Regions from separate parts of the Streptomyces sp. SAS_281 genome, predicted to be linked through region 1. Evidence: riboswitches for the same ligand, from Rfam matches in the RefSeq annotation. Region 1 holds a riboswitch; each other region holds the start of a gene.
What was found. A riboswitch is a leader RNA that binds a small molecule or an ion and turns the genes downstream of it on or off. The one in region 1 is predicted to bind cyclic di-AMP.
Positions count from the first base shown of each region.

Region 2: linked by a shared signal. The riboswitch ahead of ACN6LM_RS15895 (M23 family metallopeptidase) and the one ahead of ACN6LM_RS25870 (transglycosylase family protein) in region 1 are both predicted to bind cyclic di-AMP.
Region 3: linked by a shared signal. The riboswitch ahead of ACN6LM_RS13175 (NlpC/P60 family protein) and the one ahead of ACN6LM_RS25870 (transglycosylase family protein) in region 1 are both predicted to bind cyclic di-AMP.
Region 4: linked by a shared signal. The riboswitch ahead of ACN6LM_RS00230 (M23 family metallopeptidase) and the one ahead of ACN6LM_RS25870 (transglycosylase family protein) in region 1 are both predicted to bind cyclic di-AMP.

Region 1 is NZ_JBMNDO010000079.1:15,008-19,180, reverse strand. It holds gene ACN6LM_RS25875 (transglycosylase family protein) at 1-411, shown strand, start outside; cyclic di-AMP (ydaO/yuaA leader) riboswitch at 697-864, shown strand; gene ACN6LM_RS25870 (transglycosylase family protein) at 869-1,585, shown strand; gene eno (phosphopyruvate hydratase) at 1,885-3,165, shown strand; gene ACN6LM_RS25860 (FtsB family cell division protein) at 3,258-3,728, shown strand; gene ACN6LM_RS25855 (DUF501 domain-containing protein) at 3,799-4,173, shown strand, end outside.
Region 2 is NZ_JBMNDO010000035.1:21,816-25,988, reverse strand. It holds tRNA gene ACN6LM_RS15905 (tRNA-Met) at 115-188, shown strand; gene ACN6LM_RS15900 (PP2C family protein-serine/threonine phosphatase) at 376-1,539, shown strand; cyclic di-AMP (ydaO/yuaA leader) riboswitch at 1,751-1,904, shown strand; gene ACN6LM_RS15895 (M23 family metallopeptidase) at 1,916-3,085, shown strand; gene ACN6LM_RS15890 (aldo/keto reductase) at 3,253-4,173, shown strand, end outside.
Region 3 is NZ_JBMNDO010000028.1:397-4,569, reverse strand. It holds gene ACN6LM_RS13180 (hypothetical protein) at 155-508, shown strand; gene ACN6LM_RS13175 (NlpC/P60 family protein) at 564-1,736, opposite strand; cyclic di-AMP (ydaO/yuaA leader) riboswitch at 1,735-1,885, opposite strand; gene pcrA (DNA helicase PcrA) at 2,047-4,173, shown strand, end outside.
Region 4 is NZ_JBMNDO010000001.1:55,966-60,138, forward strand. It holds gene ACN6LM_RS00225 (M16 family metallopeptidase) at 1-1,282, shown strand, start outside; cyclic di-AMP (ydaO/yuaA leader) riboswitch at 1,511-1,677, shown strand; gene ACN6LM_RS00230 (M23 family metallopeptidase) at 1,691-2,509, shown strand; gene ACN6LM_RS00235 (GntR family transcriptional regulator) at 2,719-3,423, shown strand; gene ACN6LM_RS00240 (HPr family phosphocarrier protein) at 3,609-3,890, opposite strand; gene ACN6LM_RS00245 (bifunctional acetate--CoA ligase family protein/GNAT family N-acetyltransferase) at 4,062-4,173, shown strand, end outside.

The sequences.
Region 1 (4,173 bases):
TCCGCCCCGGGCGACCCGACGGCCACGCCCCCGGCCGACCCCTCCGCGGACCCGTCCGGCAGTGCGACGGACGACGCGCGGGCGAAGGGCGGCAAGCACCGGGGCGCCCCAGCCGCCGACGAGGCCGGAGGGACGGCCGAGGGGCGCGACGAGGGCCGGCACGCCTCGCGAGGTGACGGCGACGCACGCGACAGCGCCGCGGGGCCGGCTGACGGCACGTACACCGTACGGCCGGGCGACAACCTCTGGGCGATCGCCGACGCGCAGGACCTGCCCGGCGGCTGGCCCGGGCTGTACGAGGCGAACAAGGGCGAGGTGGGCTCCGACCCGGACCTCATCCTGCCCGGCCAGAACCTCGATCTGGGCCTGGATGACGCGGGCCCGGACAAGGCCGCCGAGAACGCCGGATGAGCCGTTAGAGGCCCTTGTGCTTTGGGTGGTTTAAGAGGCCCATGTCCCACTTTTGACCGAGTGAGACATGGGTCTCTTTGCGTGAACTGATGCTTCTTGTCCGGGAGGTCCCGCCGCATCCGCTCCGACCTGCGTAAACAGGGGTTGATGGGATGCTCTTACGGGATGATTATCCGGTATGTCCTTCTTTGAATATGACCGTTGGGTGTGATTACGGTCGTAACCGCTCGCACCGCGGGCCCCGTCGACCGTCACGCCGAATCCTGCCGTCGGTCGAAGGGAACAGACGCGAAAGCGCCGTAGGCAGGAGCGGGGGACCCAGGTAGGCGCTGGGCCTGATCGTCGGGAGACGTACAGGACCGGCTAGGGGTGAAGTCGCGCCAGGGGCGCGGCCGGGCAACTCACTTGGCCCGAACCCGACAGCTCACCTCGCAGGCGTCGGTGAGGAGAAGACTCGATGCTGCTCAACCGCAAGGGCAACAAGCACCGCCGCCCCTCCAAGGCCGTCCGTGTCGCCACGCTCGCCGGTGTCGCCGGTGCCGCCGTCGCCGTGCCGCTGATGGGCGCCACCAACGCCTCCGCCGCCTCCGTCGCCACGTGGGACGCCGTCGCCCAGTGCGAGTCCGGCGGCAACTGGTCGATCAACACCGGCAACGGCTACTACGGCGGCCTGCAGTTCTCCCAGTCCAGCTGGGCCGCCGCCGGCGGTACGCAGTACGCGGCCCGCGCCGACCTGGCCACCAAGGCCCAGCAGATCGCCACCGCCGAGAAGCTCCTCGACATGCAGGGCCCGGGTGCCTGGTCCTGCGCCGGCGCCGGCAACCTGACCAACGACGGTGTCGACCCGGGCGTCGACGCCGGTTCCGGTGCCGCCAAGCAGGAGGCCGCCCCCAAGCAGGAGGCCGCCCCGAAGAAGGCCGAGCGCAGCGAGGCTCCGGCCACCAACCGCTCCGACCGCTCGGACGCCCCGAAGAAGACGGTCACCACCCCCACCGGCAAGAAGGTCGCCAAGGGTGACGGCGAGTACAAGGTCGTCACCGGTGACACGCTGAGCAGGATCGCCGCCGACCACCACGTCAAGGGTGGCTGGGAGCAGCTCTTCAAGCTGAACAAGGACATCGTCCAGGACGCCGACCTGATCTACCCGGGCCAGCAGCTCCACCTGACGAAGTAACCGCGATCCCTCCTCGCTGATCGCTCGGACCGCCCCGGCCCGGCACGCACTCTCCCCCCGTGTGTGCCGGGCCGGGGCACGCCGGTTCCGGTGCCGGACGGTCCCTGTGATCGTTCAACTGTTGTAGTTACCGGCCGGTAATTATTTGGCCGTTCGCCCCGGTATGCCTGCCCTTGGGTCCTTTTTCGTCCCAGGGGACGGGCGGTCGGCCGACGCAGACGGCCGGGCCGGTTAGGCTCTTGTGGCAAGGCCAAAGCGACCCTGCACAACCAGCGTCATATCCCAGAAGGAGATGCCTCGTGCCGTCCATCGACGTCGTCGTAGCCCGGGAAATCCTCGACTCCCGGGGCAACCCCACGGTCGAGGTCGAGGTCGGCCTCGACGACGGCAGCACCGGTCGTGCTGCTGTTCCGTCCGGCGCCTCCACCGGCGCGTTCGAGGCCATTGAGCTTCGTGACGGCGACCCCAACCGCTACCAGGGCAAGGGCGTCGAGAAGGCCGTCCTCGCCGTGATCGAGCAGATCGGCCCGGAGCTCGTCGGCTACGACGCCACCGAGCAGCGCCTCATCGACCAGGCGATGTTCGACCTGGACGCCACGGAGAACAAGGGCTCGCTCGGCGCCAACGCCATCCTCGGCGTCTCCCTCGCCGTCGCCCACGCCGCCTCCGAGGCCAGCGACCTCCCGCTGTTCCGCTACCTCGGCGGCCCGAACGCGCACCTGCTGCCCGTTCCGATGATGAACATCCTGAACGGCGGCTCGCACGCCGACTCCAACGTGGACATCCAGGAGTTCATGATCGCGCCCATCGGCGCCGAGTCCTTCTCCGAGGCGCTGCGCTGGGGCGCCGAGGTCTACCACACGCTGAAGAAGGTCCTGAAGACCAAGGGCCTCTCCACCGGCCTCGGCGACGAGGGCGGCTTCGCGCCGAACCTGGAGTCCAACCGCGCCGCCCTCGACCTCATCATCGAGGCCATCAAGGAGGCCGGTTACGCCCCGGGCAAGGACATCGCGCTCGCGCTCGACGTCGCCGCCTCGGAGTTCTACAAGGACGGCTCGTACGAGTTCGAGGGCAAGTCCCGCTCGGCCGCCGAGATGACCGAGTACTACGAGGAGCTCGTCTCCGCGTACCCGCTGGTCTCCATCGAGGACCCGCTGTACGAGGACGACTGGGCCGGCTGGAAGGTCATCACCGACAAGCTGGGCGCCAAGGTCCAGATCGTCGGCGACGACCTCTTCGTCACCAACCCGGAGCGTCTGGCCCGCGGCATCGAGGAGGGCTCCGCCAACGCCCTGCTCGTCAAGGTCAACCAGATCGGTTCGCTGACCGAGACCCTGGACGCCGTCGAGCTGGCCCAGCGCAACGGCTTCAAGTGCATGATGTCGCACCGCTCCGGCGAGACCGAGGACGTCACCATCGCCGACCTCGCGGTCGCCGTGAACTGCGGTCAGATCAAGACCGGCGCCCCGGCCCGCTCGGACCGCGTCGCCAAGTACAACCAGCTGCTGCGCATCGAGGAGATCCTCGACGACGCCGCGGTGTACGCGGGCCGCTCGGCGTTCCCGCGCTTCAAGGGCTGACGCCCCCCGCGGGTATCCCCCGCCTCCGTCCGTCCCCGCACCCGGTCACGTACCGTGTGCGGGGACGGACGTCGTAATGGGGAGGCGGGAACATGGCCGTGAAGGACCGGGACCGGTTCTCCACCGCGACCCGGCTGCGGCTGCTCGGTGAGCAGACCGCCGCCCGCGTCTACCGGTCCCAGAACCGGCGTCAGGCCCGCCGCTCCCGGCTCACCGGCCGGGCCGCCTTCCTGGCCCTGGTCGTCTGCTCCCTGGTCGTCGCCCTCGCCTACCCGATGCGGCAGTACGTGTCGCAGCGCGACGAGATCGCCGACCAGCGCAGGCAGGCTCGGGAGGCCGAGGCGCGCACCGAGGAGCTGCGGGACCAGAAGGCCCGGCTCCAGGACGACGCGTACATCAAGCGGCTGGCCCGCGAGCACCTGCACTACGTTCTTCCCGGGGAGACCGGCTACACCGTGGTCGACCCCGACGCGGTCAAGGAGCGCAACGGGAAGCCGGCCGAGACGGACCGGCCCTGGCACTCCAACCTGTGGGACGGCGTGGACAGCGCCGACCGCGGCTGACGGCCGTCCCCACCCCCGTACCTCTGCAGAACCCGCGGTTCGAGCAGTCCGATCAGCACCCTAGGCAGGCATGGAAACGCCCCCTCCCCAGACCGAGCCCACCGTCCCCACCGAGGCGGACATCGCCGCGTTCCGGCAGCAGCTGGGCCGCCCGCCGCGCGGACTGCGCGCCATCGCGCACCGCTGTCCGTGCGGCAACCCGGACGTGGTCGAGACGCAGCCCCGGCTGGAGGACGGCACGCCGTTCCCGACGACGTACTACCTGACGTGCCCGCGCGCCGCCTCCGCGATCGGCACGCTGGAGGCGAACGGGGTCATGAAGGAGATGACCGAGCGCCTGGGCAGGGACCCCGAGCTCGCGGCCGCCTACCGGGCGGCCCACGAGGACTACATCGCGCGGCGCGACGCCATCGAGGTCCTGGAGGGCTTCCCGAGCGCCGGCGGC
Region 2 (4,173 bases), on a different contig from region 1:
CACATTCACCCCATTGCTCATTGGTGCGGGCCGAGAGGAGGGGCGGTGAGAGGGCCGGGGGCGCGTGCGGTGGTCATGAGAGCCCCGGACATGACGTAGAGTTGGGTTTACCGACGCGGGGTGGAGCAGCTCGGTAGCTCGCTGGGCTCATAACCCAGAGGTCGCAGGTTCAAATCCTGTCCCCGCTACTGAAGGATCAGGCCCGGCACGCAAGCAGCGTGCCGGGCCTGATGCGTTTCGATGGGACTCCCTGCCGGCGCGTCCGCTTCGCCCCATCGGCGGCCGAGGATTCGCCCGGTGGCCGCGCGGGCGCGAGGCTGGGAAAGGTGCGCGGTACCGTCCGCGGCCGTGGCTGCACCGGGCAGGAGACCGCAGGTGGGGAAGTGGGAACGACGGTGGCGCGGGCCTGACGGCACGGTGGGCCGCCGGTTCGTCCGGGTGCTGCCGGTGGCGATGATCGTCATCGGGCTGGTGTTCGACCTCTTCACGCCGCCCTCCTACACGGCCGTCCCGATGTTCGCGGCCGCCCCGCTGATCGCCGCGCCCTTCTTCGGTATGGGCACCACGATCCGGATCGGGATCGCCTCGGTGCTCGCCCTCGCCGGAATCCGGCTCTACACCGGCGACCTGGTCCAGGTGGTCTCGTTCATCGAGATGGTCACCGTGCTCACGGTCGCCGTGCAGGCGTGCGTGATCAACCGGGTCGTGCGGCGCGGCAGCGACCAGTTGGCGTCCGCCCGGATCATCGCCGAGACGGCCATGCGGGCCGTGCTGCCCGCGCCGCCCGAGCGGATCGGCGGACTCCAGGTGGCCGCGCGGTACGAGGCGGCGCAGGCGGACGAGTTCGTCGGGGGTGACCTCTTCGCGGCCGCTGACACTCCGTACGGCGTACGGCTGGTGCTGGGGGACGTGCGCGGGAAGGGGCTGGAGGCGGTCGGCGCGGTGGCGGTGGTGATCGGGGCGTTCCGGGAGGCGGCGGAGCAGGAGAAGTCGCTGGAGGGCGTGGCGCAGCGGTTGGAGCGTGCGCTGGCGCGTGAGTCGGTGCGGCGGAGCAATCTGGACGCGTTCGAGGGGTTCGTGACCGCGGTGCTCGCGGAGATCCCGCCGGGTGCGCAGGTCGTGCGGATGGTGAACCGCGGCCATCCGGACCCGCTGCTGCTGCACGGGGACGGGGCGGTGGAGTCGCTGACGCCCTCGGAGCCCGCGCTTCCGTTGGGCATGGACCTGGGGGTGAGGCCGGACCGCTCGGACGACTGGGAGCTGCCGGCCGGCGGGACGCTGCTGTTCTACACGGACGGTCTGTCGGAGGCGCGGGACGCCGGCGGTGTCTTCTACGACCCTGCGGAGCGGCTGCGCGGGCGCCTCTTCCCCGGCCCTGAGGAGCTGTTGTCCGCGCTGACCGACGACGTACGCCTGCATACGGGGGGCGAGTCGACCGACGACATGGCGCTGCTCGCGGTGGCCCGGCCGGCGAAGGGGCAGCCGGACCGGCGCAGGACGGTGAAGATCGTCAAGCGGGGTGCCACGCTGGGTGACTGAGGGGCGCCGCTCCGCATAACAGTTGACGCAACGTCAGAAAACGCGTAGTGGTTGGACGCCGATCAACTCGCCCGGTTCCACCCGGTTGTGTCCCGTAAAGTCCAGGCCGTGCGCGTGAACGATCAGTGGGAACAGCTTGGAATCGGACCCGTCTGTCTATTAACGTTCGATAACGCAGCGCGGTTGTCCCAGCCGTCGTCAGGGGCGGCGCCGCGCGCGTGCGCCGAATTCCGCAAGGGAACCGGGGAACCACCTACATGGGGTGAATCGGGCATCTTCGTCTTCACAAGAGGCGGAGGGGTCCGTAGGAGACCTTCCTGCTCCGAACCCGTCAGCTAACCCGGTAGGCGAGAAGGAAGGAAAGGAGTGCGCCCGCGTGGCGTCCAACAAGCCTGCCCCCGAATCACCTTCCCGGTTCGTGCCCGAATACGGTGCCGACTCCGTGTCCGTTCCCGGCGCCGCGTACATGCCGGAACAGGGAAGCGACTACGTGACCGATCGGGGCAACGGCTTCGGCACCGGTGCCGTTTTCGGCAGCGGTTTCCGCGCCGACGACGCCGACTCCGAGCGGGCCTGGGAGGAATGGAACCCCACCGAGGAGTCCGTCCGTCCCGTTCGTGGCAAGCACCGTGTCGCCAAGCAGCGCAATGGTCTGGCCCGTAGCTCCACCGTCCTCGGCGTCGGTGTCATCGCGGCCGTCGGCGCGGGCGGCATGGCCACCGCGCAGAGCAAACCGCCGGTCTCCATCTCTCTTCCCGATTCCATCGCGGACAATCTCCCCGACGCCAAGTCCCTTCCCGGCGTAGGTGCGTTGTTCTCCGGCGAGAGCGAGGCCGAAACCCCCGCGACCGCCACCGCCGCCGCACCGCTGACCACCGCCGGCATCACCACCGCCGAGGCCGAGCAGGGCACCACGGACGCCGGCGAGGCGCTGCGCGCCCGCATCCTCCAGCAGGCCGAACAGCAGCAGGGCGCCGCCGACGCCGAGGCGAAGGCGGCCGAGGAGAAGGCGGCTGCCGAGAAGGCCGCCGCCGAGGCGAAGAAGCAGCAGGACGAGGCCGAGGCCAAGGCCGCCGCCGAGAAGAAGAAGGCGGAGGAGGCCGCGAAGAAGAAGGCCGAGGCCCTGCGCCTGGCCAAGCTCGCCGCCAGCTACGCCATCCCCACCTCCTCGTACACGATCACCTCGACGTTCGGCGAGGCCGGATCGATGTGGTCCTCGGGCTACCACACGGGCCTCGACTTCGCGGCTCCGACCGGTACCCCGATCAAGGCCATCCACACCGGCACCATCAAGTCGGCCGGCTGGTCCGGCGCCTACGGATACCGCACGGTGCTGGAGCTGGAGGACGGTACCGAGCTGTGGTTCTGCCACCAGTCCTCGATCGGCGTCACGGTCGGCCAGAAGGTCACCACCGGTGACACCATCGGCCGCGTCGGCGCGACCGGAAACGTGACCGGCCCGCACCTCCACCTGGAGGTCCACACCCCGGACGGCACCGGTATCGACCCGATGGCCTGGCTGCGCGCCCGCGGTCTGACCGTCTGAGGTCCGTTTCCCCCGAAGGACCCGGCCCTTTCCCGTACGCGGCCGTCCGAACCCCGGCAGCCCTGACGCACACCCCCCGACGTCAGGGCCGCCGGTCCGCGTGGGCGCAGCCTGCTGGATGTACGGGGCACGGAATAGCGGAGCGGGTGGAAACCGTTGTTCCCCCTATGACTTCACTGCGTAATCTCGGCCCGTCCGGCCTCCAGGTCTTCCCGCTCTGCCTCGGTGGAAACGTCTTCGGCTGGACCGCGGACGAGGAGCGGTCCTTCGCCGTCCTCGACGCGTACGCGGCGGCCGGCGGCAACTTCGTGGACACCGCCGACGCCTACTCGCACTGGGTTCCCGGCAACGAGGGCGGCGAGTCGGAGACCGTCATCGGCAAGTGGCTCGCGTCGCGCGGCAACCGGTCCGACGTCGTGGTGGCCACCAAGGTCGGCGCCCTCCCCGGCTACAAGGGCCTCTCGGCGCCGACGATCAAGTCGGCCGCCGAGGAGTCGCTGCGCCGGCTCGGCACGGACCACATCGATCTGTACTACACACACTTCGATGACGAGACCGTCCCGGTCGAGGAGATCATCACCGCCCTCGACGAGCTGGTGAAGGAGGGCAAGGTCCGCGAGATCGCCGCCTCCAACATCAGCCCCGCCCGGCTGCGCGCCTCGCTCGCGTTCTCCGAACGCGAGGGCCTGGCCCGCTACGTGGCGCTCCAGCCGCACTACAACCTCGTCTCGCGGGACACCTACGAGGGTGAGCTCCAGGACACCGCCGCCGACGCGGGGCTCGCGGCCGTCCCGTACTTCGCGCTGGCCGCCGGCTTCCTCACCGGCAAGTACCGCCCGGGGACGACCGTGGACAGCGCCCGGGCCGGGAGCGCGGCCGGCCATCTGGAGTCGGAGCGCGGCCGGCGGGTGCTCGCCGCCCTCGACACGGTGGCGCGGGACCGGGACGCCGAGATCGCCACGGTCGCCCTGGCCTGGCTCGCCTCCCGCCCGACGGTCGCCGCGCCGATCGCCTCCGCCCGCACGGTCGACCAGTTGCCCGCCCTGCTGGCGGTCGCCGGTCTCCAGCTGACGGACGAGGAGCTGTCG
Region 3 (4,173 bases), on a different contig from region 1:
GGCGTGGCATTGTCGCCGGATGGCCGTCTTTGAAACATGAATGACCGGAAAAAGGGTCACAGAATCAGGCAAAAAGTGCATTCATCATTCAAGCGGCCCGTAGGCCCCACCCTGCCCGGAGCGATCCGGCGGGAGGGCTCTAGGGTGCGGAACCATGCGCGTACTCATCGATTTCGTCGTCGCCCTGCACATCATCGGCATCGCCGCCCTGCTCGGCGGCTTCCTCGGTCAGATGAAGGCGATGAAGGCCGGCACCGCCCGCTTCGTCCCCGGCATGCTGCACGGCGCGCTGACCATGCTCGTCACCGGCATCGCCCTGGTCGGCCTGGACCAGGCCGACGACCACCCCGTGAACAACGTCAAGATCGGGATCAAGCTGCTGTTCCTGGTCGTGATCCTGGGGCTCGTCTACGTCAAGCGGGACGAGGAGAAGGTCGAGAAGGGGTTCTTCGCGGCGGTCGGCGCGCTGACCCTGGCGAACATCTTCATCGCCACGCTCTGGACCTGAGCGGCGGCGGTACGCGGGAGGGCCGGCCCGCGCGCGGGCCGCCCCTCCTCCCCGGTCAGGCGGGGCGGACACTCCCGTAGATCGGCATGTAGTAGATCGACTCCTCGCGCACGTTCGCCCCGGGCTTCGGCGCGTGGATCATCATCCCGTCGCCCTTGTAGATCCCGACGTGGCTGATGTCGTCGTAGAAGAACACCAGGTCACCGGGTTGCAGGTCGGCCGTGGCGACTCGCGTGCCGACGTTCACCTGGTCCCAGGTGGTGCGCGGGATGTCGACGCCCGCCGCCTTCCAGGCCGCCTGCGTCAGCCCCGAGCAGTCGTACGAGGCGGGGCCGGTCGCCCCCCAGACGTACGGCTTGCCGATCTGGGCGCGGGCGAACGCGAGGACCTTCTCCGCCTTCGTGGACGCGCTGGTGCCGGAGCCGGTGCCGGTGCCGGAGCCGGTGCCGGCGGTGGAACCCGAGCCCGTCTCCGTACCGCTCCCGCCCGACTCCTCGGCCTTCCGCTCGGCCTCCTTCCTGGCGGCGGCCTGCTTCTTCGCCAGCTCCGCCGCCTTCCGCTTCGCCTCCGCCTCTTTCTTGCGTTCCAGCTCCGCCAGGCGCGCCTTCTCCTCGGCGGTCAGCTTCGACAGCAGCGTCCGGGCCTCGGTCAGCTTCGTCTGGACGTTCTGCTTGCTGGTGCGCAGCGCGGCCTGCGACTCGGTCAGCGTCTCCAGGCTCTCCACGGCCGTGGCGCGCTGCTCGGACGCCTTCGTCTGCTGCGTACGGAACTCCGTGACCGCCTGCTGCTGGCGCTCGGCCATGCGGTCCATGAGGTGGGTCTGGTCGAAGAACGACTGCGGGTCGTCGGCCAGGAAGAAGGTGGCGGTCGGCGCGAGGCCGCCGTTGCGGTACTGGGCGGCGGCGTAGTTGCCCAGCGTCCTGCGGGCGGCGTTCAGCTTCTCGGTGCGCTTGGCCACGTCGTCGAGCAGCGTGTCGACCTTGGACTTCTGCTTGTCCGTGGCCTCCTTGGCCTGGTTGTACTTCTGGGTCGCGTTGCCGGCCTGCCGGTAGAGGTCGTCCACCTTCTGCTGGACTTCCTCGATGCTCGGCTTCGGCGTGGGCGCGGCCATCGCGCTCTGCGAGGACAGCAGGGTCACCGAGGCCAGCGCGGCCGAGGTCAGCCCGACGGCGGGGACGGTGGAGCGCACCCGGGTGCGCGGTTTGCGATGCGACGCCAAGGCCGGCATCTCCTTCCGTGGACCGCCTACCGGGTTAGCTGTCGGGTTCGGGCGGAACGGAAGGCTGCCCTACGGTCCGGTGGGGAAGGACCGATTCACCCCGGTACTGCGTGTGGGTCCCCGGTTCCGGGCGGGCCCGGATTCGGCGTGGCGGCCCGCTCGGCGTGGGTCGCCTCTGGGGGTACGGGCCGTCCGAACGTGCACGCTAGCCAACGCATGGGGCCGCTGTGAAGGTTGGTGTTCGATATGCCCGATACATTTCCGTGACCTTTTCGGAGCGGGGCCGGGTGTCAGTCGGGCGCCTTAGACTCGGACAGCGATGAGCAGCCTCTTTGACGACAGTTTCCTGGCCGGCCTCCAGCAGGAGGAGGACGCGCCCCCGCCGCCCCCCGAGGACTCCGCACCCGAAGCGGTGCCGGAGGACCTGTTCGCGGGCGTGTTCGACGGGCCCCCGCCGCCCCGTGACGCGTACTACCGCGACGGCGCGCACCGCCCCGTCATCGACCCGGAGGCGCTGCTCGACGGGCTGAACACCGAGCAGCGCGCCGCCGTCGTGCACGCCGGGTCGCCCCTGCTCATCGTCGCCGGCGCCGGGTCCGGCAAGACCAGGGTGCTCACCCACCGCATCGCCCACCTGCTGGCCGAGCGGGGCGTCCACCCCGGCCAGATCCTGGCGATCACCTTCACCAACAAGGCCGCGGGCGAGATGAAGGAGCGCGTCGAGCAGCTGGTCGGGCCCCGGGCCAACGCGATGTGGGTCATGACCTTCCACAGCGCCTGCGTCCGCATCCTGCGCCGCGAGTCGAAGAAGCTCGGCTTCACCTCCTCGTTCTCGATCTACGACGCGGCCGACTCCAAGCGGCTCATGGCCCTGGTCTGCCGCGACCTGGAGCTGGACCCGAAGCGCTACCCGCCGAAGTCCTTCACCGCCAAGGTCTCCAACCTCAAGAACGAGCTCATCGACGAGGAGACCTTCGCGGGCCAGGCGTCCGACGGCTTCGAGAAGACGCTCGCCCAGGCGTACGCGATGTACCAGGCCCGGCTGCGCGAGGCCAACGCGCTGGACTTCGACGACATCATCATGACGACGGTCCACCTGCTCCAGGCGTTCCCCGACGTCGCCGAGCACTACCGCCGCCGCTTCCGGCACGTCCTCGTGGACGAGTACCAGGACACCAACCACGCCCAGTACACGCTGGTACGCGAGCTGGTCGGCCCGGCCGGCCCCGAGAACGCCCCCGCCGAGCTGTGCGTCGTGGGTGACGCGGACCAGTCGATCTACGCCTTCCGGGGCGCGACCATCCGCAACATCCTCCAGTTCGAGGAGGACTACCCGGACGCGACGACGATCCTTCTCGAGCAGAACTACCGCTCCACCCAGACGATCCTGTCCGCCGCCAACGCGGTCATCGAGCGCAACGAGAGCCGCCGCCCCAAGAACCTCTGGACCAAGGCCGGCAGCGGCGCCCGCATCACGGGCTACGTCGCGGACACCGAGCACGACGAGGCGCAGTTCGTCGCCGAGGAGATCGACCGCCTCACCGACGCGGGCGACGCGAAGGCCGGCGAAGTCGCCGTCTTCTACCGGACGAACGCGCAGTCCCGTGTCTTCGAGGAGATCTTCATCCGCGTCGGCCTGCCCTACAAGGTCGTCGGCGGCGTCCGCTTCTACGAGCGCAAGGAGGTCCGGGACGTCCTGGCCTACCTGCGGGTCCTCGCCAACCCCGAGGACACCGTCCCGCTCCGCCGTATCCTCAACGTCCCCAAGCGCGGCATCGGAGAGCGTGCCGAGGCCATGATCGACGCGCTCTCGCAGCGCGAGAAGATCACCTTCCCGCAGGCGCTGCGCCGGGTGGACGAGGCGTACGGCATGGCCGCCCGCTCCGCCAACGCCGTGAAGCGGTTCAACACGCTGATGGAGGAGCTGCGCACGGTCGTGGAGTCCGGCGCCGGGCCCGCCGTGGTGCTGGAAGCGGTCCTGGAGCGTACGGGCTATCTCGCCGAGCTCCAGGCGTCCACCGACCCGCAGGACGAGACCCGCATCGAGAACCTCCAGGAGCTCGCCGCCGTCGCCCTGGAATTCGAGCAGGACCGGGGCGAGGAGGAGGGCGCGGGCACGCTCGCGGAGTTCCTGGAGAAGGTCGCGCTCGTCGCGGACTCCGACCAGATCCCCGACGAGGACACCGACGGCTCCGGCGTCATCACGCTGATGACCCTGCACACCGCGAAGGGCCTCGAATTCCCGGTCGTCTTCCTGACCGGCATGGAGGACGGCGTCTTCCCGCACATGCGGGCGCTCGGCCAGGTCAAGGAGCTGGAGGAGGAGCGCCGCCTCGCGTACGTCGGCATCACCCGCGCCCGCGAGCGGCTGTATCTGACCCGGGCCGCCATGCGCAGCGCCTGGGGCCAGCCCTCGTACAACCCGCCGTCGCGGTTCCTGGAGGAG
Region 4 (4,173 bases), on a different contig from region 1:
CCACCGCCCCGGCCAGCAGGTGGTCGCCGTGGAAATCTTCCTCGCCGCCCCCCTGGACGCCGAGCCCGAGGGTCTGGACGGCGTGGCCACGATCATGTCGCGCGCCCTGTCCGAGGGCACCGACAAGCAGAGCGCCGAGGAGTTCGCCGCCGAGCTGGAGCGGTGCGGCGCCACCCTCGACGCCCATGCCGACCACCCCGGCGTCCGGGTCTCCCTGGAGGTCCCGGCCTCCCGACTGGCCAAGGCGCTCGGCCTCGTCGCCGAGGCGCTGCGGGCGCCGGCCTTCGCCGACAGCGAGATCGAGCGCCTGGTGCGCAACCGGCTGGACGAGATCCCGCACGAGCACGCCAACCCGGCCCGCCGCGCGGCCAAGCAGCTCTCCAAGGAGCTTTTCCCGGCCACGGCCCGCATGTCGCGTCCGCGCCTGGGCACCGAGAAGACCATCGAGCGGATCGACGCCGCCGCGGTGCGCGCCTTCTACGACGCGCACATCCGTCCGTCCACCGCCACCGCCGTGGTCGTCGGCGACCTCACGGGCATCGACCTGGACGCGCTGCTCGCCGAGACCATCGGCGACTGGTCCGGGGACGCCTCCGAGCCCCGCCCCGTCCCGCCGATCACGGCCGACGACACCGGCCGGGTGATCATCGTGGACCGTCCCGGCGCGGTGCAGACGCAGTTGCTGATCGGGCGCATCGGCGCCGACCGCCACGACAGCGTGTGGCCCGCCCAGGTTCTCGGTACCTACTGCCTGGGCGGCACGCTGACCTCCCGGCTCGACCGGGTGCTGCGCGAGGAGAAGGGGTACACCTACGGCGTGCGGGCCTTCGCCCAGGTGCTCCGCTCCGGCGCAGCCGACTCCGCCTCGGGGGCGACGGGCGCCGCGATGCTCGCCATCAGCGGTTCCGTGGACACCGAGTCCACCGGCCCGGCGCTGGACGACCTCTGGAAGGTGCTGCGGACGCTGGCCGCCGAGGGGCTGACGGACGCCGAGCGCGAGACGGCCGTGCAGAATCTCGTGGGCGTCGCGCCCCTGAAGTTCGAGACGGCGGCCTCCGTCGCGGGCACCCTCGCCGACCAGGTGGAGCAGCACCTCCCGGACGACTACCAGGCGACGCTGTACGCCCGTCTCGCCGAGACCGGCACGGTGGAGGCGACCGCGGCCGTGGTCAGCGCCTTCCCGGTGGACCGGCTGGTCACGGTTCTGGTCGGCGACGCCTCGCGCATCGAGGAACCGGTCAGGGCGCTCGGCATCGGAGAGGTGTCGGTCGTCACCGGCTGATCTGTCGGTCAGCCCGCTGGGCGGGGAAGGAGGGCTTCGGCGCGGGGACGCGCCGGAGCCCTCTGCGCGTCCGGGCACCTTCCGGCCCCTGTGCGCCTTCGCTCGCCACGGGGCCGGCTCGCCCTGTGGGATGCGCTACAAAACCCCTTGTCCGTTTGGTGGTGGGAAGTCCGTCCGCTTAGCGTCGGGTCCGCTGTCCGCCACTCGTACGCCCATCCGTGACGTACCGGGCAGCCATCGCCGAGTCCCCGTCAGGCGCGAGCCTGGGGAGCCGGGGACCCACGCAGTCCCTGGGGTGAATCGGATGCCCGCGCTCCGTCAGGGGCGAGGCGTCCGTAGGAGACCTTCCTGCTCCGAACCCGTCAGCTAACCCGGTAGGCGAGAAGGAAGGAAAGGACCAGCCACCCCATGGCGTTCACCCGTGCCACCGGGAAGCACCGTGCCCCGAGCCGCCTGACGCGTGCCGGCGCCAAGGCCGTCGGCGTCGCGACGCTGGCCGCCGGCGGTGTCATCGGCTCCCTGGCCTCCCCGGCCCTCGCCGCCGACGCCGGTACGGCCCCCGCCGCCACCGAGACCGGCCTCTCCCAGCTCCTCGCCATCGAGAACACCCTCGCCGACCGGATCGACGCCCAGGCCGAGGCACAGCAGCACCAGGCCGAGGCCGCCGAGAAGAAGGCGGCGGCCAAGGCGAAGGCGGCGGCCGAGAAGAAGGCCGCCGAGAAGGCTGCCAAGGCCAAGGCAGCGGCCAAGGCGAAGGCCAAGGCCGCCCGCGAGGCGTCCGCCCGCGCCGGCCGCTCCTCCGCCCGCACCGCGCTGGGCTCGTCCTACCGGCTGCCCGTAGCCGGCTCGTACGTGACCACCGGCTACAAGTCCAGCGGCTCGCTCTGGTCGTCCGGCAGCCACTCCGGCATCGACTTCCACGCCGCGTCCGGCAGCCCGGTCGTCGCCGTCGGCGCCGGCACGGTCGTGGAGGCCGGCTGGGGCGGGGCGTACGGAAACAACATCGTGCTGCGGATGACGGACGGCACGTACACCCAGTACGGCCACCTCTCCTCGATCGGCGTCTCCGTCGGCCAGAGCGTCGCGGCCGGCCGGCAGATCGGGCTCTCCGGCTCGACCGGCAACTCCACCGGCCCGCACCTCCACTTCGAGGCCCGGACCACGCCCTCCTACGGTTCCGACATGGACCCGGTCGCCTATCTGCGCGCCCACGGCGTCAGCGTCTGACGGACTCGGGCTCCACACCGAAGGCCCCGGCATCCCGCCGGGGCCTTCGCCGTGTCCGCACCTCCCCGTGCGCCTCCCGCCGCTCCGCCGCGGCCAAAAGATATTCATGAATTCCCGCCCGGCATCGGAAATGCGAGCGCATTGCAATAGAGTCGCGCCAGAGGTGTCGATCGGCCGCTGTTCGCGGGGATTGAGGCGGAGGTTCGGACATGCGTGTTCCGGCGCATTCGGTATGCACGGCAATCCGTGACGACATCGTCTCCGGTGTCTTCGAACGAGGCAGCCGGCTCACCGAGGAGGTGCTCGCACGGCGTTACGGGGTCTCCCGCGTCCCGGTACGGGAAGCGCTGCGCACCCTGGAGTCGGAGGGTTTCGTCGTCACCCGCAGACACGCCGGAGCCTGCGTCGCCGAGCCCTCGGAACAGGAGGCCGCCGACCTGCTGGAAGTCCGCATGCTGCTGGAACCGCTGAGCGCCGCCCGCGCGGCCCAGCGCCGGACGGAGGCCCACCTCAAGGTATTGCGCGGCCTGGTCAGACTCGGTCAGGAGCGGGCCCGCCGGGGCGAGGGTGAGGACCTGCGCTCCCTGGCCGCCTGGTTCCACGAGACGCTGGCCCAGGCATCCGGCAGCCCTGGCCTCATCGCCCTGCTCACCCAGCTCCGCCACAAGATCGCCTGGATGTACGCGGTCGACCAGCCGGCCCGCCCGGCCGAAGCCTGGGCCGAACACGGGGCCCTCGTGGACGCCGTGGCGCGCCGGGACGCCGAGCGGGCGCGGGCGCTGGCCGCGCAGCTCGCCGAACGCCATGGCGCCGCGCATCGGCTCCGCCGCGTCGCCGGCCCCGCGACCGTGCCCCGGGCCGGCCGTGTGAGGGCTTCGCAACCTGCCGTACACACCGCGAGCGGCCGGAATTAACAAAGGGCGCGTACAAACAAAGAAAGGCGCGCGTAGAAACGCGTGCAAAAGCCGGGAGGCGTGGCCGCCCGCTTTCTTCTTTCCGGGCTGCCATGACTTCGCCCCGCGCACGTAAAAGCCGCGGCGCCCCATGCGGGGGGCCGCGGCTTTCCCGTAAGAATTCCGACAGTGTCGGCCGCTCGGGCTCAGACGGTCTCCGGAAGCTCCTCGAGGCCCTCGGCGACCAGCTTCGCCAGGCGGTCCAGCGCGGCCTCGGCGTTGTCCGCGTCGGACGCGAGCACGATCTCCTCGCCGCCCTGGGCGCCGAGACCGAGCACCGCGAGCATGGAGGCCGCGTTCACCGGGTTGCCGTCCGCCTTGGCGATGGTGACGGGAACGCCGGAGGCCGTGGCGGCACGGACGAAGATGGAAGCGGGGCGGGCGTGCAGGCCCTCGGCCCAACCGACGTTTACGCGGCGCTCAGCCATGGTTCTGCCCTTCAAGAATCAACGGTTGTCTAGACCAGTGTCTCATGTGGTGCGCGATGCTCCGGGCAGACCCGCGGGCCCCCGGGCGCCGCTTCCACCGTCGTCCGGAGACCTCAGACTGCCCCGGCCCCGGCACCCCCGCGACCCGTGCGACAGCCGTAGGCTTTCCCCATGCAGCCCTCTCCGGAGCAGAGTCCGCATCACGCCTACCCCGATCACTGGGAGGCGGACGTGGTGCTCCGCGACGGCGGCACCGCGCGGATCAGGCCGATCACCACGGACG